DNA from 2 places in the Vibrio phycocola genome. Region 1 is predicted to be linked to the other one. Evidence: riboswitches for the same ligand, from Rfam matches in the RefSeq annotation. Region 1 holds a riboswitch; the other holds the start of a gene.
The links. Region 1 has a riboswitch for cobalamin ahead of ACXJY6_RS01545 (DUF4198 domain-containing protein). Riboswitches for the same ligand answer to the same signal wherever they lie in the genome.
Positions count from the first base shown of each region.

Region 2: another riboswitch for cobalamin. It lies ahead of ACXJY6_RS16230 (TonB-dependent receptor domain-containing protein); the one in region 1 lies ahead of ACXJY6_RS01545 (DUF4198 domain-containing protein).

Region 1 covers NZ_JBTAMQ010000001.1:308,675-320,255, forward strand. Annotated here, with positions in the region: gene ACXJY6_RS01515 (FecCD family ABC transporter permease) at 1-6, opposite strand, end outside; gene ACXJY6_RS01520 (ABC transporter ATP-binding protein) at 8-841, opposite strand; gene ACXJY6_RS01525 (TonB-dependent siderophore receptor) at 934-3,246, opposite strand; gene ACXJY6_RS01530 (nitroreductase family protein) at 3,651-4,229, opposite strand; gene ACXJY6_RS01535 (cyclic peptide export ABC transporter) at 4,286-5,971, opposite strand; partial or broken gene ACXJY6_RS01540 (IS3 family transposase) at 6,201-6,377, opposite strand; cobalamin riboswitch at 6,603-6,735, shown strand; gene ACXJY6_RS01545 (DUF4198 domain-containing protein) at 6,868-7,701, shown strand; gene cbiM (cobalt transporter CbiM) at 7,779-8,390, shown strand; gene ACXJY6_RS01555 (NikL family nickel/cobalt ECF transporter subunit) at 8,387-8,974, shown strand; gene cbiQ (cobalt ECF transporter T component CbiQ) at 8,974-9,768, shown strand; gene ACXJY6_RS01565 (energy-coupling factor ABC transporter ATP-binding protein) at 9,752-10,441, shown strand; gene ACXJY6_RS01570 (ATP-binding protein) at 10,451-11,581, shown strand, end outside.
Region 2 covers NZ_JBTAMQ010000013.1:81,825-93,405, reverse strand. Annotated here, with positions in the region: gene plsB (glycerol-3-phosphate 1-O-acyltransferase PlsB) at 1-656, opposite strand, end outside; gene ACXJY6_RS16265 (diacylglycerol kinase) at 850-1,209, shown strand; gene lexA (transcriptional repressor LexA) at 1,290-1,919, shown strand; gene ACXJY6_RS16255 (glutamine amidotransferase-related protein) at 2,011-2,712, shown strand; gene sthA (Si-specific NAD(P)(+) transhydrogenase) at 2,780-4,180, opposite strand; gene fabR (HTH-type transcriptional repressor FabR) at 4,439-5,053, shown strand; gene ACXJY6_RS16240 (YijD family membrane protein) at 5,068-5,433, shown strand; gene trmA (tRNA (uridine(54)-C5)-methyltransferase TrmA) at 5,504-6,613, opposite strand; cobalamin riboswitch at 6,793-7,011, shown strand; gene ACXJY6_RS16230 (TonB-dependent receptor domain-containing protein) at 7,049-8,800, shown strand; gene lpxM (lauroyl-Kdo(2)-lipid IV(A) myristoyltransferase) at 8,862-9,821, opposite strand; gene lpxL (LpxL/LpxP family Kdo(2)-lipid IV(A) lauroyl/palmitoleoyl acyltransferase) at 9,829-10,776, opposite strand; gene slmA (nucleoid occlusion factor SlmA) at 10,895-11,485, opposite strand; gene coaBC (bifunctional phosphopantothenoylcysteine decarboxylase/phosphopantothenate--cysteine ligase CoaBC) at 11,529-11,581, opposite strand, start outside.

The DNA.
Region 1 (11,581 bases):
TATCATATTAACGCTCTTGATTGGTATAATTAGCCGCAACATCGTCGATGTTATGCATAGTGCTGTGATTAAAATCAACTACTGGCAGGGCTAAAGGCGTGCCAAGAAAAGGGTCCGTGATAATATTGGCATCAAGGTTAAATACTGCTTTTAAGTTATCTTTGGTGAAAACATCTTGTACCTTGCCTTGCGTGTATATTTCTCCTTCTTTCATCATCACGAGGTGATCAGAGTAAGTGGCCGCTTGATTCAGATCGTGCAGGACAGCAATAATTGTTTTGCCTTTCGATTTAAGTGATGCAATTAAATTCATCAATTCTACTTGATGAGATACATCTAAATAGGTCGTGGGTTCATCTAATAATAAAATAGGTGTATCTTGTGCAAGCGTCATTGCTATCCAACAACGCTGTCGCTGTCCGCCAGAAAGTTGTTCCAATGGTAAATCTAAATAATCGCCGACTTTTGTCACTTCAATGGCATCGTTAACCGCGGTTTCATCTGACGCTGACCATTGCTTCCACCAACTTTGCCAAGGGAAACGCCCTTGCATAATCAGTTCGCGTGAAGTTAAGCCTGAAGGTGTTGTAGCCACTTGAGGAAGTAAAGCAAGTTGTCGAGCGACTTCTTTGCGCTTGAGTGTTAATAAGTTGGATTCATTAAGATGAATGATACCGTTGCTAGGCTTTAATAATCCAGAAATGCAGTGTAATAAGGTACTTTTGCCACACCCATTGGCTCCCATTAAAGTAATAAAGCCCCCTTCACCAAAGGTTAGATTTATCTCCTTTAAGACCTGCTTTTTTCTATAACCTGCATTGAGATGTTCAATAACTAACATTCAAATTTCCATCTAGTATAAATAAAAAATCGGCGCTACTTTAAGGTAGCGCCGTAATGGTATATATAATACTTTAAGGCCAATAGTTGGTGTTAATATTCTAAACGTACTGTTGTGTAGATAGTGCGAGGGTCACCTTGGCTAACTCGGAAAGTATTACTACCGCTGGCAGTGTAGTACGTTTTATCAGCTAGGTTTTTTATTCCGGCATTTAGACGAAGTTTCATTTCATTTCCTAATGGTACGTAATACCAAACAGCAGCATCATAAACGGCATAACTAGGTAGTGCGAATGTATTCGCATCATTACCAAATCGCTTACTGACATATTCCCCGCCTAACCCAAAGCCTAATCCAGTTAAATTGCCATTTTGAAATTCATATGAACCCCAAATACGTGCTTTATTATCAGGAATATTGGTTGGAGTATTGCCATCATTACTTTCAGAACTTGCCTTGATGATTTGAGCATCAAGATATGAATATGAAGCGAGGACATTTAATCCATCAAAAAACTTCATTGTTGCACTAACATCAACACCGTTAGTTTCTGTTTTTCCATTGAGCACCGTGTTTAAATTGCCATCAACACTTGCAACGTTCTTACGCTCTAAGCTATAAGCAGAAAGACTAACACGCAATTCATCATCAAGCAGGCTAGATTTTATGCCCGCTTCAAATTGTTTGGCTGTTTCAGGAGAAAAATCTCCACTGTACACTCCTTCCGTTACCGATGGGAAGTTAGGTGTAAATGACTCAGCATAAGAGGTATAAACAGACACTTCATCGGATACATCATATAATGCGCCAAACTGTGTACTCAGATTATCGTTCGAACTATCAATGTCGACAGGTTCAGGATCAGAAACTTCTGAGTAAAGAATGCTATTACTGGTTGTGTAATAGGTCGTACTTTCCCCTTTAATTTCATATACATCGTAACGTAAACCAGCAAGAATATTTAACTTGTCAGTTACTCTAGTTAAGTTCTGAATAGACAATCCAAGTTCATTAGTTCTTGTGTCACTGTTACTAATATCGGTTCCTTCGAGCTTAGTATTAGAGGCATGTACAGAATCATTGATATTGATAGCATCTAGATACACTACGGTATTGCCACCAAAGTCCGAAAATGCAAGTCCGTCAGTTTCGTCTATTTTCTGACTATGGAAATTTCCTCCGACATATAATGTATTATCAAAACCGCCAAGCTCGTAATTCCCAACAAGACTATCAGATAAGAAAAAATCACTCAGAGTTTGGTCGTTAAAATCAACGCGACGCGATAACAATCCATTACTTGCTTGGGTAGTGCCAGTTAAATTACCACCCAATGCAGCGAATATAATGCTCGTAGTGTCACCGTAATCATCAATACTTCCGCTGCTAAAGCCCGTTATAGCGCGAGTTTGATAGTCATTAAGATCTTTTTCGTAGTAGCCAATTTTAAATTTATTTGTCCATCCGCTATCAAACTCAAAATCCCAATCAAGCTGAATCAAAGTATCTGAACTTTCTCGAATATCAAATTCACTGTTAAATGCGCTTTCTGACGGATCAAAAATAGTATAATTACCATTACCATCGTTTATAGCAACCGTACCACGGTCAATTGGTAACTCTTGTTCAGAGTAGCTAAGGCGTAATGTAAAAATATTTTTATCATTAGGGATATAGGTTAGAGAAGGGGCAATTGTGAAAGCATTACGCTCTTGGTCAAAAGTGCCACTTTCTGTATTCACTTTACGGTAAGTTTCAGAGTCTTCACCGCTAACAATAACACGATATTGTAATTTATCGGACAAAGAACCAGTACTGTCTAATGTTAGTTTTTGTTTACCATATTCATCGAGATCAACCTGAATGGAGTGAGCACTATCTGCTTGTGGTTTTTTTGTCACTACATTAACCATTCCCCCAGGGCTCACCTGACCATGTAAAATAGATGCAGGACCAAGCACAACTTCTACATTTTCAATATTATCAACATCTATATTATAACGAGAGCTAACAGGGCTTCCGTCAATAAAGAGATATTCATTATCAATACCTCGAATATTAACTTCTGTTTCCACACCGCCAAAGCCATCTGATCGGGTCACTGCAGCAGAGTTTGATAAAACATCGTTTAGATTTTGTGCATTTTGGTCAAGTATTAACTGTTCAGGAATTACCTGAACAGTACGAGGGATTTCATTAATATCTGTCGTAAAACCTGTTGCAGATTCTGCTTCAAAAAATTCATAACGACTTAATTCAGTACCTTGGACAACATAGGTATCTATTTCTTCAGTTGTGATATCTGCAGCTATTGCGATAGGAGTCATTAGAGACAATATCGAAGTACCTAATATGTGAATTTTCATCTCCCGGCCTATTTTGAGAGACAATATTGTGAGCTTCATGTCTATGAGTTCCTTTAGTGTGATTTACAGAAATAACAAGTAATATCCAAGAAATCACGAATCTTAATGGAAGTTATTCTCGTTTACAATGGGTAGTGAGAATTATTACTATTAATGGGGTGTTTTATTGATTAGATTCACAGTAGACGTAAAATTCAAATTAATAGAGCAGTAAAACTTAGTTTTTTACTTTTCACTTAGCCTATTTTGACAACAAAACGGCTTCGTTTTCAGCGTCTTTCTCACGTAAAAAGATCAGTGATTAAGTATTGTAATAATATGGGCTGTACAGTAGGGTAGGTGAATGGTACGAGTATTGTTCAACAATTCGTAGTTAACAAAATTTACTCTTTTGTTATTAATTTCTAAAAAATGAATCGGTATATATTGCAAAAAGTAATGACTTAATTTTCCTTCCAAGCTTTCAGGCCATTTTCTCCATCCCATGTTTGAGTCAAGCTAGTAAATGATGCTCGTTTAGCTTTCGACGTTCGTTTTGCCGTGCCAATCGACAATACTCCTAAAATACTATCTTCTTTTTTAAGACAAAGTAGTTGGCGCAAGTCATCATCGGCTTCTGCTGTATGCCAAATTCCGGCAAAGCCAAGCGCATGGGCTGCTAGCAAAATATGTTCACAAGCTGCACCGCCAGCAAGTTGTTGATCTAATATGGAAACACGATGATCTAACGTAAGATCAGAGCACACAAACACCATCATTGGTGTCGCTATTATCTCTTCTACAAAAGCTGCGATATTTTCACTAGACATCACTGTAGCGTATTTTTTTTGTGCAAGTATCGACAAGTCTCGGATGCCTTGATCTTGTACTACAATAAATCGCCATGGCTTCAAATTACCATGGTCAGGTACGGACATCGCAGCTTGTAGTAACGTTTCAATTTGAGCTTGATTCGGCGCTGGTTTAATTAGGTTGCATCTTGCATAGGAGCGACGGTTTATTAAAGCATCGATAGCATCCATCAGTGATATTTCCCCTCATTTATTCCTATAAGTTATTGAATCTATTTAAGCGGTCTTCACTTTACAATAGGGGCTTGAAAAAGTGAATCCGTGTTTACATCAAACGTATTAATACACCCGTCTTCCAATTTATAAACTCTGTCAGCTGCATCGAAGTAACGGTCATCATGACTAATTGCAATAATCGTTTTATCAGCCGCTTTCAATTCAGGTAAAATTTCTCGATAGAAAATATCTCGAAAGACTGGGTCTTGATCTGCAGCCCACTCGTCCAATAAAAGTACTTGCCGATCCTCCATATACATTAAGAGCAACGCCAAACGCTTACGTTGTCCTTGAGATAAAGACTTGGTAGATAGTCGTCCTTCTTCAATACTTACTTTGTGATTTATCGCTAAGCGTTTTAAATAGTAATTTACTCGATTTTTAAAATGAACATTTCTATCGTCAGAGTCATACACATGTGAATCTGCTTTATAACCACCATCTAATACATCATCAAATAAGAAAAAGTTAGAGAAGATGGTTGAAAAGCAACTACGGTGATTTGATGCGTTCTCACGAGTGACAACTTCTCCGTTAAGTTTCACACAGCCTTCTTCAGGTGAATACAAACCCGTAAGCAACTTAGCTAATGTCGATTTACCACTTCCATTACCACCTACAATAAAGATTAATTCGCCTCGTTTTAATTGAAAGTTAATTGGCCCAAGGTGAAACCCTAATTCTTCTCCTTCTGAAGGATACTGATAGCAAGCATTAACAAGTTGCAGTGACTCAAAAAAAACCTCTTTGACAGGAGCTACGGAATTATCATCAGAGATACTGGCATCAGCTAGCATCAATTTATCAATCGCTTTCAATGCAACTGAGCCTCGAATAACTGAAGGTATAGCGCCAAGAATCATCGCGATGGGAGTACGTAAAAACATGCTTGTTAATACATACCCAACAATGACATCCTGTGTTATCGATTCTTGTGTCACCCCTAAGAAAAATACTAGGCCAATCAAACTGAAAACTAATACAGTGGTCCAGTTTAAATTAACTGCCCATAATACATCTGCTTTTACTGCTGCATCTAGCGCACCTTTAGCGGCAGGCTCGAAACGTTGTTCAAACAAATGATGCCGCCGAGGTTGACTTAACCCTAATTCATTACGGCCCTCTATCACTGCTTCATATTGCTCAAAAAGGCGTTCATCAAATTTACGCACATCATCCATCAAAGTTTTAGTACGCCCCACCAACTTTAAGTCAGCCCAAACGCCTACAGCCACTATTATTAAAGTAATAAGGAATAATAAAGGAGAAAGCCATGCTAAATAACTAATACCAGCTAATAACAAAAGGCTGTTATAAAACGAAACAGGTAGCTGCTTAGTCGCATTAGCTATCATAGGTACATCTCTAGTTAATACGTTATATAAAGCTGGGCCTCCCAACGTTTCCTGACGTTCTAGAGGTGTATTAAGAATTCGTCTGATAAGTTGCAACCGCAGCTGGTACACCATACGATGCCCTAAACCCACTAACAAAATTTGAGACCACACACCACTAACAAACAAAACAACGACTATCGCCACATAAGCCATAACAGAATATGTTAAAGACTCGATACCATGTTCCAGAGTGTAATTAATTCCACCAATAATCATCACACCGGCTACCGCACTTACAGCACTAGCGACAATAGCTAATAACATGGTACGTCGAGATTGTACCAGCAACTGTGTAATCATTTTCACTTCATGTTCCTTTTCTATATCAAAACAAATGTATCAAGGCGGTTGTGGAATACATCATTATTTATCGACAAGCTAGTTACATTTTAATCAACGAGACTGTAATATTATTTTTAATAAAACGAGGTGACCTTAGCATTCAAATTAAACAAAAACGAACCACAGTTAAAACTATCAAAAGCTGAAATTATCGAGTTCTGTCGCTAGGAACTGAATAGCCACCAAGTCAATAGGCACTCGTTAGTCGTCTTTCGTATTTCTTCTCATACTCTACAGGCGACAATTGATTATTGGAACCATGCCAGCGTTGTACGTTGTAGAACATTTCAATATATACAAAGATATCCATACGAGCAGCTTCCCGTGTAGAGTAGATTTCCCGTTTAACTCTTTCCCTTTTCAGCGACTTGTTTTACCACTTCAATTTTAAATTCTTTTGGATATCTTTTACTGCGCATAAGCACCTCCCAATTAGTCATTTTGTCTAACTAAAAGGTGCCTATTAAGTTGGTGGCTATTCATTTCTCTGTATCATCACTCCGACAATAAAGGGTCAACGTAGGTTGACTTATTGACCCATAGCAAGTTACTGTTCTGCTTCCTTTGGATATCGACTTTAAACGATACATTTACTGATCATAAAAAAGTGATTTTGTTAAATGTTTGGGAACTGGTGAAAAGCCAGGCTGCCCCCGCAACGGTACAACATTGTGTGATAACAATTGTTTAGCCCGGATACCAAACCATTGGATGATACTGGCTGCATTCGCTAGTACCGTGGTGTTGCGGAGGGCTTCACCGGATGGCTAAAAAGATGTAACGTTTATTCTGTACCACTCATAGTCACTCTCCTCCCAGCTTCGCCTGCGCTTATATTCAGACGGAGATATTCTGTGTTAAATCTATTTAAAAATAAAATCGACAAAAAATTAGTTTATTCGCTATTTATTAGTGCATTAGGTTGTTTGTCTGTGTGGCCTGCCCAGGCACATTTTCAAATGCTTTATACGCCTCATTTATTGCATGAAAAAAGTGGTACTGTGACCTTGAAAATGCCCTTTACTCATCCGGCAATAAGCGGTCATGTTATGAAAGTGGAACCCCTTGAAGCTTTCTATATGCTCAAAAAAGGCAAAAAAACGGACTTACTGAATAAGGTTGAAGCCATTCAGTGGCAAAGTGCCGTGGATACTGGCAATGCCTTTCAAGCGCAGGTTAAGTTACGTGGTCTAGGTGATTATGTATTTATTCTGCAGCCTTCTCCTTACTTTGAAGCTGAAGAAGATGTTTATATTCAGCAGATCACTAAAACGATTGTCAATGTCGGCAACTTACCGAGTAGTTGGAATGATGATTTAAATTTAAGTGCTGAGATTGTGCCGTTAACCAAACCTTATGCATTATATGAAGGGGGGATATTTAGTGGCGTTGTAAAGTCACACGGTAAGCCAGTTCCTTTTGCCGCTGTTGAGGTTGAATTTATTAACTACATACCTGAGATGGATAATAATCGTTTTGCGGCAACATCGATAATGCCAACTTCATCGGATGCGTTTGTTGCTCAAACCATCTATACAGATGCAAATGGCACCTTTCATTTCCCATTATTAAAGGCCGGGCATTGGGGTTTTGCCGCACTCGGAGTAGGCGAAAAAACAACTCACAAGGGTAAACCTTTATCACAAGATGCCGTAATATGGGTGCAAGCTGAAAAGCTACCTCAGTAATTGTTAAGTAAAGATATGGCCTGTAGAGGGCCATATAGATTGACTATCGATTCACTCACACATATTAAGAGAGAATAATGCATATTGTTGATGGTGCTTTATCAGTGCCGGTACTTGTTAGTGGGGCTGCATTAACAGCAATTGGTGTTTATATTGGCTTAAAAAAAATGGATTATGAACGCCTGCCTTTAATTGGCGTATTAGCATCGGTTTTTTTTATTGCATCTTATATTCATTTGCCCTTGGGCGTTTCAAGTGTTCATTTGATTATGAATGGGTTACTGGGTCTTTTATTAGGGTGGGTTGCCTTTCCTGCCTTACTGGTGGCGTTATTATTACAAGTGATATTCTTTGGCTTTGGCGGCTTACTGGTACTCGGTGTGAATACACTCAATATTGCATTACCGGCGGTATTGGTATTTTACCTTTGTTATCGCGGAATACGTAGCAACAGTGCCAATGTTGCAGCGTGCTGGGGCGCTGCTGCTGGTGCGATATCAATTGCACTGACCGCAACCATGGTCGCATTGTCATTAGCTCTATCGGGAGAATCTTTTATTTTGGCTGCCAAAGCGGTGTTACCTGCCCATATTCCTATTATGATCCTAGAAGGCTTTGTTTCTTATGCCGCTGTTTATCTGATTCATAGGGTTAAGCCTGAATTTATTGATAAAGGGCATCAATCATGACGCGTATTTATTGGTTTGTTATGTTACTGATGATCGGCTGTGTTAACGCGTCAGCGCATAATGTGGTCGGCGGAGTCTATGCCGATGGATTTACGATTGAAGGAGAAGTTGGGTTTTCAAATGGTAGCATGGCCAGTGCTGGCAGCGTCGTAAAAGTCTCAACTCAGTCGGGCGTTGCGCTAGGGGAAGTACTGACTGATGATGAAGGCTTTTTTACCTTTCAGGCAACCCAATCAATAACTCATGTATTTGAAGTGAACTTAGGGGCCGGTCATCAATTGACCATGCAATTACCGGCAGAAGAGTTGCCTGATAGTACAGCTCTCACTATCCCTATGTCAGAATCAGAACAAGCTCAATTAGGTATTGATTCGGCGACGGTATCACTTGCAACTAACTCATCCATTAATCACTTACAACTTCAGAAGGCAATTGCTAAACAAATAAAACCATTACGCAAAGAGATTCAATCACTCAAAGAAAAATCAGGCTTACGGGATATATTGGGCGGTATTGGCTATATATTCGGCCTGCTCGGAGCGCTGGCGCTGTGGCGAGAACATAAATTAAAGGCGAAGCATTAATGTCAGAGAAGCTTGAGCATAGCTTTACGTCATGGTCCGGGCAGGCGTTAAAGCATCGAGCATCATGGGTTGATAGGGTTGATCCTCGTGTACGAGTAGTCAGTGCGACAGGTTTTGCTTTTGTTGAAGTATTAAGCCAATCATTTTGGCCGACACTATTTGGACTAGCAGGGGCCTTTTTATTAGTGAAAGCCAGTCGATTGGATATTAAGCGTACCTTACGTCGGATGCTGGCGATGGACCTTTTTATGCTCATGCTTATTTTCGTTTTGCCTTTTACAACGCCAGGCGATCCTATTTTTAGCCTTTGGGGAGTGGTAGCGAGTTGGCAAGGACTTAATCATGCTTTATTGATTACTATTAAAGCGAATGCTGTATTATTGGTACTTTTTGCATTGGTCGCGACGATGCCTGCGTCTACTTTAGGGCATGCATTAGCGCATTTTAAGGTGCCGGATAAATTAGTGCATTTATTGTTATTTATGGTGCGTTATTTAGAAGTGATAAGTCAGGAATATAAGCGTATGCGTCGTGCGATGCAGGCTCGCGCTTTTGTATTACAAACCAACCTTCACACTTGGAAAAGTATCGGCTATTTATTTGGTATGTTGTTGATTAGGTCGGTTGAACGGGCTGAGCGCATTGCTGATGCGATGAAGTGTCGTGGTTTTTGCGGGCGATATTATCTAAGTGATGATATGACGCTATCTCGTATTGACGGGTATTTTGGTTTGTTGTTTTTGTGTTTTTTACTATCAATCATTGGACTGAATATTAATGACTTATTCTGGTAATCCACTTATTCAATTACATAACTTAAGCTATGCCTACCCACGGCGTGGTAATGTGTTAAAGAAGGTCAATTTCACCTTACATGCCGGTGAACGCGTGGTGATTCATGGTGATAATGGAGTGGGCAAAACTACCTTGTTACATTTAATGGTCGGCCTAAAGAAAGCCAAACAAGGCGAGGTCATTGCGTTTGGCGAACGCTGTGAAAGTGAAAAGCAATTTAACCGGATGCGTGCTAAAGCAGGCCTTCTTTTTCAAGATCCTGACGACCAATTATTTTGTCCTAGCGTGTTGGAAGATGTGATGTTTGGCCCGCTAAATTTAGGGTTTTCAAAGCAACAGGCGATACAAATCTCCTTAGATACCCTTAAAAAACTGGGTATGCAGGGATTTGAATCCCGTATTACGCATCAGCTTTCCGGAGGAGAAAAACGCATGATCACATTAGCCAGTGTGTTAGCCATGGATCCTGATGTGTTGATTTTAGATGAGCCTACCAATGCCTTAGATGAAAAAGCGAAGTTGCGTCTATTACATGTTTTACAAACATTACCTCAGGCAATGATTATTGTTTCTCATGATAAATTGTTTTCAGAGCAGTTAATGACGCGCCAGCTTGTGTTAGCAGAAGGTCAGTTAACTGAACAAATTACCTCTGCAATTGCAGTGGCATGAGGAGTCACAATGAGCCATCAAGTAACCCCACATATTTTTCCTTTTAGTGCAGTGCAAGGACAAGCGTTGTTTAAATTAGCACTGTTATTAACAACGGTTAATCCTGCCATTGGTGGGGTGCTTATATCCGGTCCACGTGGCTGTGCTAAATCAACGTTAGCGAAAGCCGTTACCGATTTACTGCCGAATAAAGTCGATAATGCCGCGCAATTTGTATCGTTACCCTTAGGGGCCAGCGAGGAAATGCTGATTGGTACATTGGATTTGGATCACGCTCTACAAGATCGCGCAGTAAAGTTTAATCCTGGGTTACTACAAAAAGCCCACCAGGGCGTATTGTATGTGGATGAAGTTAACCTATTACCAGATCACCTTGTTGATCAGCTATTAGATGTGGCCAGTAGTGGTGTGAATATTATTGAACGCGATGGTATCAGCCACCAGCATGCGGCTCGGTTTACGTTGATTGGTACCATGAATCCTGATGAAGGAGAGCTTCGTCCACAACTGCAAGACCGATTTGGGTTAATGGTCGAGTTGGATAACCAATACAGTGTTGAAGAGCGTATTAATATCATGAAGGCGCGACAGCACTTTGAACAGGATAGTGATGGCTTTTGCCAAGCGTACCATGAACAGCAAGCTCAGTTGCAACAGCAAATTAGCGATGCTCAGACGTTATTAGCACAGGTAACCTGTGATGATGCTTGTTTTACCGAGATTGCGACACGTTGTCAGTCCGCTCATGTGGATGGTTTACGTGCTGATATCATTATGCACCGTGCCAGCTTAACGCATGCAGCGTGGTGTGGTCGAAATGCCGTTACAATGGAAGATATTGAGCAGGTTGCCCCTTTGGTGTTATTACACCGGATGCAAAATATGACCCCACCAGCTAAGGGGAATGGCTCATCAGGCCATAATAATAAACCGTCTGATCAGCAACAAAGTCCTTTTTCACGTCCCCAAGAGCGCAATGAGCTTGAGGATGAACAAGATAATGAGCAACCACATCACACCTCAGGTGCCTCAGGTGATTGGGGAGCGATGTCGATGCAGTCTGCTGAGAGCCAAACAGTAGCAAACTCTTCTGCGATTGAACTGCCATCTGCGCTTGATCATGCTCTAGCAAAGAATGCT
Region 2 (11,581 bases), on a different contig from region 1:
GATTCTAATAACCGGCGAATTAATGCGTCTCTTTGAGGTAAGTTCGGCCCAGAGGCAGCTAATTTCTGTCTTGAAAAGTGAATCCGAGCGACGCGAGCCAGTTTATGAGCAATGGCAATATCAGTCCCATGATTTTCTGCCATATAACGAAACGATACTACGGGGCTCATTCGAACCAAGCAATCTCGACCAGAAAATAAAACGGCTGCTGCTTTTCTTATGCCATTCATTGGTTCAAGGTAGGCGTTGGATGCTTGCTCTTTCCCTGGTTTTCGTCCCCATAGAATGGAACAAGGAATTAATTGAATATCGAGATCGGAGTTATCTTGGTGTAGTGCGAGTAGTTCTGTAAAACGCGCTATAGAATCGCGTGGAACCGATTGGTCATTACTTAAAATTCTTGGAGCGGTACCGATAAAGACTGTTCGAGCAATTGAACGCTCTCCCCATTGGATCGAAGAAAAGGGGTCGGGTAAGCCCAACTTATCAGTTTGAGCTTTTAGAGCTAATAAATCGACGTTGGATTGAAAAGGCAATGCATATACAATCGGCTGTGTTGAATCAATTGCATGGTCTTCTATGGGATTTTTAGGAACTATGGTCTCTTTTACTAAAAGTGACATTGGTAACCTAAGTAGCATGTGTCTCAACGACATAGAGCTTTAAGCCTCAAGATGTAATTTAGTGATATTTCATATCGTCTTACTTTATTCATTGAAGCGAATAAAATAAGGCGTTCGCGTTTGGAACGTTAGAATAACAGAAACTGGTCTAACCTTTTACTTTTCTTAGACTGTGAATCGTAAATTTTATACTAATGCCATTTAAAACAAGTAAGTAGGTAACATAGTGCAAACGAAAAACCCTCAAGGTATCGCTCGCCTTATTAAAGCTGCAAAGTACTCTTATCAAGGCGTCACATCGGCATTTAAAGGAGAGGCAGCATTTCGTGAAGAAATCATCGCCTGTGCTATTCTGATTCCGCTTGCTTTATGGCTTGATGTATCGTCTATTGAACGCTTATTAATGATTACGTCACTGTTGCTCGTTTTGATTGTAGAGTTATTGAATAGTGCTATAGAGGCGGTGGTTGATCGTGTTGGACCTGAGCATCACCCTCTATCAGGACAAGCGAAAGATATGGGCTCAGCCGCAGTTTCAATCGCTATTTTAATTGTGATTGCAGTATGGCTAACAGCACTTATGTAACCTTGTTGAATAATCAGCGTTGCTTTTTATTTTATACTGGATATACTCACAGTTGACTGTATAAAAAAACAGGTAATCTCATGAAGCCATTAACGCCCCGACAGCAACAAGTTTTTGATTTAATTAAAGCAAAAATTGAATATTCAGGAATGCCGCCAACACGAGCAGAAATTGCCAAGGAACTTGGTTTTCGCTCAGCTAATGCTGCAGAAGAACACCTAAAAGCGCTTGCTCGTAAGCAAGTTATTGAGATTGTACCTGGTGCCTCCCGAGGTATACGTGTCTTAGTTAATGAAGCAGCTAACGATGAAGCTCCTGAGGCTGGTCTGCCGTTAATTGGCCAAGTCGCGGCTGGAGAGCCTATCTTAGCTCAGGAGCATGTTGAGTCTCACTTTCAGGTCGACCCTGCAATGTTCAAACCGCGAGCGGATTTTCTACTTCGTGTTCATGGCGAAAGTATGAAAGACATTGGCATTATGGATGGTGACCTTTTAGCGGTGCATAAAACTCAAGATGTGCGTGATGGTCAAGTGGTTGTCGCCCGCGTTGAAGATGATGTCACTGTTAAGCGCATCGAGCGAAAAGGACCCAAAGTACTGTTGCATGCAGAAAATGAAGAGTTTTCCCCGATAGAAGTTGACCTAACTTCTCAGAGCTTAGCGATTGAAGGTTTAGCGGTTGGTATTATTCGTAATACTGATTGGATGTAACCTTTGCTTGACGTCACTTTTTCGTGCCTTTCTTTATACATGGCTTTAGTATATTCAGAACGATGTAATAGTACGTATTGAGAATTTGACGATGAAGATAGGAATTATTGTTTGTGGTCTAGTTGACCCTTTGTGGGCATCTGATTTTGGTGAATATGCCGATATGATTCAGATGACTCTTTCTCCTTACGGTGAGTTTGAGTTCCAGACCTTCAATGCACTGACCTCTTCTTTACCTGAGGATATCCATGCTTGTGATGGCTACATTGTGACGGGTAGTGTACACGATGCTTATGCTGATGAACCATGGATTCACCAGCTCGCTGACTGGATCCGCCGCTGTGATAAGCAGCGAAAACCCCTGCTTGGTATCTGCTTTGGTCATCAGATTATTGCTTTAGCATTAGGTGGTAAGGTTGAAAAGTCCAGTAAAGGGTGGGGCATTGGCATAAGTACTACCGAGTTGCTGGCTGATACATCTTGGATGGAACCAAAGCTCACCTCGTTGAAAATGTTAATAAGTCATCAAGATCAAGTTATTGATATACCACCTTCGATGAAACTCCTTGCACGCAGTGACTTCTGCCCAAACTATATGCTGAGTAAAGATCAACATATTTTGACAGTACAAGGTCATCCAGAGTTTTCTCTTGAGTTTGAGCGTTGTATTGTCGAAAAGAAAAAAACTCAGGTAAGCGAAGAGTGTTACCTGAGTGCATTAACGAGCCTTAATCAAACACCTGATTCCACAATTGTCATGCGATGGTTCGCTAATTTCTTGAGTGAGAAGTAATTTAGAATCCTTTCCGTTATCGATATTGCCCAAGCTGATATGCATGGGCAATATTTGCCTCTTTATCCTAAAATAGTCGATTAAGACCATTTAACGCTGCAACACGGTATGCTTCCGCCATGGTGGGATAGTTGAAGGTCGTATTTACAAAGTACTCTATAGTATTAGCTTCACCTTTTTGTTCCATGATGGCTTGGCCGATGTGGATGATCTCAGAAGCCCGTTCTCCAAAACAGTGAATACCTAGCACTTCTTTAGTATCTCGATGGAAGAGTATTTTTAAACTACCAACTTCGGCACTACCGATTTGAGCTCTTGCTAAGTGTTTGAATGACGAACGTCCAACTTCATAAGGTACTTTAGCCGCAGTCAGTTCTTGTTCGGTTTTGCCAACAGAACTAATTTCTGGAATGGTGTAAATACCGGTTGGGATATCTTCAATAAGGTAACCTTGAGCTTCCCCTTGTACAATCGCTTGAGCAACGAATCGTCCTTGATCGTAAGCTGCGGATGCAAGGCTTGGATAGCCAATCACATCACCTACGGCATAGATATGCTCTACTTCAGTTCTGTAGTTGGTATTCACTGAAAGAGTTCCGCGTGAATCGGCTTTTAGTCCGGTATGTTGCAGTTCTAATTTGTCAGTATTGCCCGTGCGTCCATTTGCGAATAGGATGCAATCGGCCTTCATTTTTTTGCCAGATTCAAGATGAAGTATGACTCCGTCGTCAACGCCTTCTATTTTGTCATATGTTTCGTCGTTACGGATCACGACACCATTGTTCCAGAAGTGATAAGACAGTGCTTCGGATACTTCATTGTCAAGAAATGATAGCAATCGATCTCGAGTATTTATTAGATCGGTTTTGACGCCGAGCCCTCTAAACACTGATGCGTATTCGCAGCCAATAACCCCGGCGCCATAAATAATAATGTGCTTAGGGTCATGCTTTAAATTTAAAATAGAATCACTGTCATAAATTCGTTCGTGGTTAAAATCAATATTGTCAGGCCTATAAGGGCGAGAACCTGTGGCAATAACAAATTTATCGGCACTGTAGCGTTCATGGGTTCCATCGTATTGTTCGACATCAACAGTATTAGCATCAACAAAACGAGCTTTACCAAATAGAAGGGTGCAATCATTTCGATCGTAAAAACCTTGGCGCAAACGCGTTTGTTTGTTTATAACGGTTTTTGCATGGCCTAAAATATCGGAAAATGTGGCGTGGAAAGTTGAACTATTCTGACTGAAGAGTGGATTGCTATTAAATTCAATAATACGACTTACCGCATGTCTTAATGCTTTTGATGGAATCGTTCCCCAATGGGTACATCCCCCGCCAACGCTTTTTTCTTTTTCAATAATGGCAACATTGAATCCGGCCTTGGTGAGTCCCATTGCAGCGCCTTCTCCGCCCGGGCCGCTGCCAATAACAATTACATCAAAATGATGAGACTGAGCCATAGAGTTTCCTTTTGTTATATTTGCGTAACGTAATTATAGCTATATTGTAACGCATTGTGTCGAAAGCTGTCTGTGACAAAATACATAGAGTTACAATAGGGTATTGATAGATGACGGTTTATGTCATCAAATAGAAGAATGTCACAGATTTATGATGTTAATTGGTTGGTTTGTTCAAATTCACCGTTCCCAATTTTCGACATACAGCGAATTCGCGTTATAGTAGAGTCTGATTTCAAGCAGTTGTTAGGTAAATGAATGGGCATTCGAGCTCAACAAAAAGAGAAAACGCGTCGTTCATTAATAGACGCTGCATTTAGTCAACTTAGCGCGGAACGTAGTTTTTCTAACTTGAGTTTACGAGAAGTATCTCGAGAGGCGGGGGTTGCTCCCACTTCATTTTATCGCCATTTCACGGGGATGGATGAACTTGGATTAACTATGGTTGATGAAGGTGGATTACTCTTACGTCAACTTATGCGTCAGGCGCGGCAGAGAATTACAGAAGATCGGAGTATGATTCGTTCTTCGGTTGAAACGTTTATGGAGTTTATTGAAAGTAGCCCTAATGTTTTTCGGCTTCTTTTACACGAACGTTCTGGAACGTCTTATGACTTTCGTGCTGCTGTTGCAAGAGAGATAGAACATTTTTCAGCAGAGTTGACTGAGTATCTTATTTCGGTTGGTGTTGATCGAGAAATTGCTTCTATTCAAGCGCTTGCATCTGTAACACTGGTCTTTAGTTGGGGAGCGGAAGCGCTCGACTTGGAAAAAAAAGAACGCGATGCCTTAGCGGAAAGGTTGGTTTCACAACTACGATTACTCGCGAAAGGTGCGCATAGTTATAGCAAAGAACATCAAATACAAAAATAGGGTGGGGATTATTCATGTCCAATGAGAAATATCAAGGTTCAGACCGTAAAAATTTACTATTAGCATTTGTAGCAGGGATATGTGGTGATCAAATTCTGTCGGCAATGACAATGAGTGAAGTTACTTTTTCTATTTTTCCGTGGATTGCGTTAATTGTTGCGCTTGAAGCATTATATTCAAACTACATTCGTCGCCCAATGGCAGAAGACTTCCCAATGATTGGTTTGGCATGTTTCTTTATTGGGGCGTTTGGTCATTCAGCCTTCTTGAAAATGGATTATCCACATGAAGGGACGAATATATTTTCAATATTTATTACGCTTGCGCTATTGGTGTGGGTTGGGAAAAAAATTGGCTGTATGAGTAATAAAACAGCATAAGAGTCAGTAAATCAAATAGGCCAGCTTCGACCATTTTCATGGTTTGAAGCTGGCCTTTTTTTATCATTTTTTAAGCTTTCTTTTCTAGCAATACGCCCGCTTCCATATGGTGGGTGTATGGGAATTGGTCAAAAAGAGCAAAACGAGTTACGTGGTGAGTTTCACACAAGATATCTAAGTTTTCTTGCAGAGTTTCAGGGTTACATGAAATATAAAGAATACGACGGTACTTTTGCACCATTTTACAGGTATCGATATCCATTCCTGAACGTGGTGGATCAACGAACACGGTTTCACACTGATAATCATTTAAGTCAACATTGGCTTGTTTTAAGCGATTGAATTCTCGTTGTCCTTCCATTGCCTGAGTAAACTCTTCTGCTGACATTCGAACGATTTTTACGTTGTCGATCTTGTTTGCAGCGATATTGTATTGAGCCGACTCTACGGAAGGTTTTGCTAATTCAGTAGCGAGAACACGAGTGAAGTTCTGAGCAAGCGCTAATGAAAAATTGCCATTGCCACAATAAAGCTCAAGTAAGTCACCTTGGCTATTGCGAGTACAATCTACCGCCCATTCCAGCATCTTCTCAGCGACTTTCCCATTTGGTTGAGTAAAGCTATTTTCGACTTGCTGATAAATGTATTCATCACCAAATACAGACAGTTTTTCGACGACATAATCGCGGTCGACAATGAACTTTATTTTACGAGCACGGCCAATTAGATCGAGTTTGAATCCCTTCTCAATAAAGCGTGCTTTAAGTTTCTTCGCTTCTTCGGCCCAAGTTTCATCAATCTGGCGGTGATAAAGCATCGAAATTAACATCTCGCCACTTAACGTCGAAAGAAAATCCACTTGAAATAATTTATGGCGCAGTAATGGATTGTCCTTGATTTGCTCAATTAACTCAGTCATCGCTTGGTTAATCAATGTACTCGCTGCGGGAAACTGATCAACGCGATATTTTTCACGTGTCTGTTGGTTGAACATGATGTAGTACAGATCATCACCTTGGTGCCACACTCGAAACTCTGCGCGCATGCGGTAGTGTTGTGGCTCGGAAGGGTAAACTTCGAGATCGGGTGCTGAGTAAGGCGCGAACATTTGCGTAAGGCGAGCCACTTTTTCATCGAGTTGAATTGGGTAGTTGACTGGGTTGATATCAAGATTCGCCATACGTTTGCCTATTGGTTGAACTGCTACAAAACTGAGGAGCGCAGATTTTAGACAATCTATACGCTATGTCCAGTGTTTCCATGATTCAAACGCCTATCAAATAAAGATAAATACAGCTCTTAAGTGAGATAACAATCGACTGAGTCAATTCTCATCTAGACAAATGTGATTTTGGTCAATATTATCCTCTTCCAGTTGGTGTGACTTGCTGGTTTTTGAACCAATAGTGAGTGGCTTAAAAGGGAATCTGGTGTAAATCCAGAACTGACGCGCAGCGGTAAAAGAGAACGAGAATTCATAAAGACACTGTAATTAGGATAATTATGGGAAGTCGAATTCGAGGTAGCAATAGAGTGATGCTCTCAAGTCCGAAGACCTGCCAACAACTGAGCTTAGTGGTGCTCAGTCACGTTACGCGATATAGGATTATCCAAAATGAAAAAATCTATTCTAGCGGCTGCTGTAGCATCGCTACTTTCCCCTATTTATTCCGTTCAAGCCGAAGATGTTTCAGCACAAGACACCGTAGTGGTGACAGCTAGTCGATTTGAGCAAACTATTGATTCAACGACGGCTGCTGTTTCAGTTATAACCCGTGAAGAAATAGAAGCTTCTCAAGCAACTGATCTCATTAGTGTATTAAACACCTTACCCAGTTTACAAATAGCAGCAAATGGTGGAATGGGCTCAACTCAACGGATTTTTGTTCGTGGTACAAGTTCTGATCATACTTTGGTTTTGATTGATGGGGTGCGTACTGGTTCGGCAACAACAGGCTCTGTTAATTTTAGTTCGATTCCATTAGTGGCAATCGAGCGTATCGAATTCCTCCGTGGAGCAGGAGCTGCGGTATACGGTGCCGATGCTATTGGTGGTGTGATCAATATTATCACTGACAGTGATCGTGAAGGTGGTCGAGTTTCTGCATCGATGGGTACTGATAATTATCGTGCTACCAATGGGTTAGTCGCTGGAAATCTTAGTGATAAATTACATGCATCAATAGCGGTATCAGCTTTAAAAACAGATGGTTTCTCAGCTAAATCAACCCCAAGTGACGATGATGGTTATGCTTCTCGTGCAGTATCTTTAAATACAAACTATAAATTGTCTTCTCAGATAGAGCTCGGTGGCTTGGCGTTAGCTCAAAAGTCGGAGGGGGAATACGATGAAGGGACTAATTCCAAAAAAGTCTACAATCTTTCCGGTTACGTTAATTATAAAAATAATAGCTATGAAACAAAATTGGTTTTGAGCGCTTCTCAAGATAGCTCTAAAGATTATTCTTACGATTCACTCTATGAGACGAATAGAACACAGATTGCTTGGCAAAATCAGTATTCATTGAGTCAAGATTGGGTTCTTTCCGGCGGAATAGATTGGAATGACGATGAAGTAGTCTCAACCGTAGAATACGATGAATCATCGAGAAGTAACTTAGCACTATATCTTCATTCTCAATTCAATACCGGGCCCTATGCTCTAGAAGCAGCCGTACGGACTGATGAAAATGAACGATATGGCTCACATAATACTTGGCAACTCGGTGCTGGGTATCAATTCAGTCCTACGTATCGTGTATTAGCGAATGCAGGTACGGCTTTTAAAGCTCCGACATTTAATGATTTATATTATCCGGGATACTCAAACCCTGATACGAAATCAGAAGAATCTATAAACTATGAGGTTGCTATTGAAGCGACGTACAGCGTAGCTGACTTCCATATTACCGCATATCATAACGATATAAAGAATTTGATCGCACTTGACTCTAATTACATACCATTTAACTATGGAAAAGTAGAGATTGAAGGCATTGAGTTTGCTGCTGGGTTTGATATCGGTCAATTGAGCAATACGCTGTCTTATGATTATACCAATGCGAAAGATACAGAAACAAACGAGCAGTTAGATCGCCGCGCTAAACACAATGTGAAATGGAACAGCACTTATCAAGTTGCAAATTGGCAGTTTGGCATGAGTTACTTATATCAAAGCGTTCGAAATGATGGTTCAAACACACTAGACCCGTACTCATTGGTTAATTTAACCGGTGCCTATACATTTGATAGTGGTATTCAGCTAAGTACTAAAGTTGGAAATATCTTCAATGAAGATTATGAAACCGCTTATGGTTACAATACCGAAGAACGAAATGTTTATGCGACTGTAAACTATAGCTTCTAAGTTTTACTTTTCAGAGTCAAAAGGCTGCTGTTGCAGCCTTTTTTGATTCAGCAATAAACCTCTATTTTGCTTTCCGATAAGGCTTACTGCCATCCGGTCGAGTCTTTAGTAGCGGTAAATTCCACATATAGTGCTCTTCTCGTCCTGTCAGCAATTCCTCTATCGCCTGATTCATCTTTCGTGCATCTTGTTCTTCATCTCCCGTTGGGAAGTTCTCTAACGCAGGGAGAATAAAAACTTCGTATTTGTGTAGCTTTTCGTTATAAGCGGGAAGAATCGGAACTATTTTCGCATTGGTGAGTTTAGCTAGTTTACCGAAGCCTTTTAACGTTGCTTTTTCGGTGCCAAAGAAAGGAGCGAAAACTGAATTTTTGTGGCCATGATCTTCATCGGCAGCCCAATAGCCAATATATCCTTCTTTGATCGATCGTAGAAATGGCTTGATGCCGACATCGCGATGATAAATGCGCCCGCCATATTGCATCCGTTGTTTGTGCATCAACCAATCTATCACTAAATTTTCTTGGGTTTTCATGATATTAGTGACTTTATAGCCGCGTGAGGCAAGCATAACTGCTGGGTAGTCTATCGCCCAAGTGTGCAGCGCAAGAATAATAACTCGCTGATCCGACTCTAATAACGGGAACAAGTTTTCTTCGCCAATAAGAATGCCTTTATCTTGGTTGAACTGAGTCGAACGTACCTGAAGCTCGGAATAGCCAAGCATATACTGTGCGGCTTTTTCAAACGTTTTGCGAAGAATCGTTTCTCGATCTTCCTCTGATTTATTTGGAAAACAAAAGCTTAAGTTAATTTTGGCACGTCGAATAACAGTGCTGTCTTTTCGGCTAATAACGAATGACGAGAGTTTGTTAGCAAGTCGATCTCGAATCGTTGCGGGGATAAAAGCCAATAGAGCAGCCATCGATATTCCTATCCAAGTTAACCAATATTTTGGATGTAGGAAGCAGAGTTTAAAGGTTGGGTTGTATAGATGCTGTTGCTGTTTGTCGTTCGACATAACAATCCTACTGATTCTTATAGCGTGAATTTTTTATTGATCGATCTGGGTGGTTTTTGAAGCGACGATGCATCCACATCCACTGCTCTGGCGCGCGGAGAATAACCTTTTCCACAAAGGTATTCATGTACGCTGCCGCAGCTACTTCATCTTTCTGCGGGAAGTTATCTTCAATTGATTGATCGGCGATAATGTTGTATTTGCCTTCATTATTACGAAAGCCTGATCCGATAACAATGGCGCAGCGGCTAGTATAAGCAAGAATGCTGGTTCCCGTAGTCGTACACGCATCTTCAATCGTAAAGAAAGGTACGAAAACTGATTTTCTACGACCATAATCGTGATCGGGTAAATAGAATAGTCGAGAACCTTTTCTCAATACGCGAATCATTGCTTTTAAATCTTTGCGATCGATAGCACTATTACCGTAGCTAGTACGGCCCCAATACTGAATGAAATTGTACGCAGGGTTATCGTGTGGGCGAAAAACGCCATACCCGTGCATGCCTAATTCAGCAAAAGCGCGACCAGTCATTTCTAAATTAAGTGCATGAACACAGCACAATAATACGCCTTTACCATTGGCTTCGTGCTTTTCGAGAGCACTAAGATCTTGTTTAACCAATAGTCGTTTAAAGCGCCATGATGGCCAAAACCAAGCAATTCCAGTTTCGATTAAAGCGAGCCCCGAGTTCTTAATGTTCTCATCGACGAATTCTTCAACCTCTTGTTGAGGTTTGTCTGGAAAAACGAGTTTGACGTTGGTTTTTGCGGTTCGAACGCGTTTCTCACCAAAGCGTGCGATGAGCGTTCCAAGAGAGCGGCCTAGAGAGAACGATAGAGAGTAAGGCAAGAGATTGACAATCAAAGCGAGAAATCCAAATCCTAGCCATACTCCCCAATATTTAGGGTGGAGTAATGAACGAGAAAATTGTGGGGCTTGCTTGTTGGACATAAAATCAATCGCCTACTTCGTTGAACTTGAGCTAAGAGAGCCATTTTGGTTTTCTTTTGATTGGCTTGCTTCGTTTGCCAATTGCCGCATCATACCGTAAATGTTCATATCATTACATTTAAGAGATTTGCTGTTTTAACATTTCCCAGTATTGTTCAAAGTGAGCCGTTGGGAAGTATTTAAAATCAGAACGCACATACCGATTTAGACTACCTTCTACTTGACCAAGTAGTTGAGCGGCTAATACGGTCTCATCTATAGGGAATGACTTACCCTCACGCAGTTTTCTCTCACGTAAAATTTGTCGAAGAGAGGTTTCAATCCGTTCATACAGTTGATTAATTCGTTCTCTTAATCGTTCATTTTCAAACATGAGAGCGTGACCAGATAGAATTCGAGTTAAACCTGGGTTGCGTTCAGCAAATGTCAAAATGAGCTGTAATACCATTTCAATTCGATTTAACGTGTCTTTCTCTTCTGCAAGTATGTAATTGATTCGAGACATTAAGGTCTCTTCAATAAACTCTATCAAGCCTTCAAACATCCGAGCCTTACTCGGAAAATGGCGATACAACGCTGCTTCAGACACCCCAACTTGTTTTGCTAGTTTGGCTGTAGTGATGCGAGATGCACCGTCGTGAGATTGAAGCATTTCAGCGAGTGCTTGCAGTATTTCTTCACGACGATTTGAACGTTTATTGGCAACCATGTTTGTTCCCTTAATGACTTCAAATTACAGGTAGCGTATAGAGCTATTGTTGCTCCAATTGTTGCTGGATAGTTTTTACCACATCGTAGGCAAGTT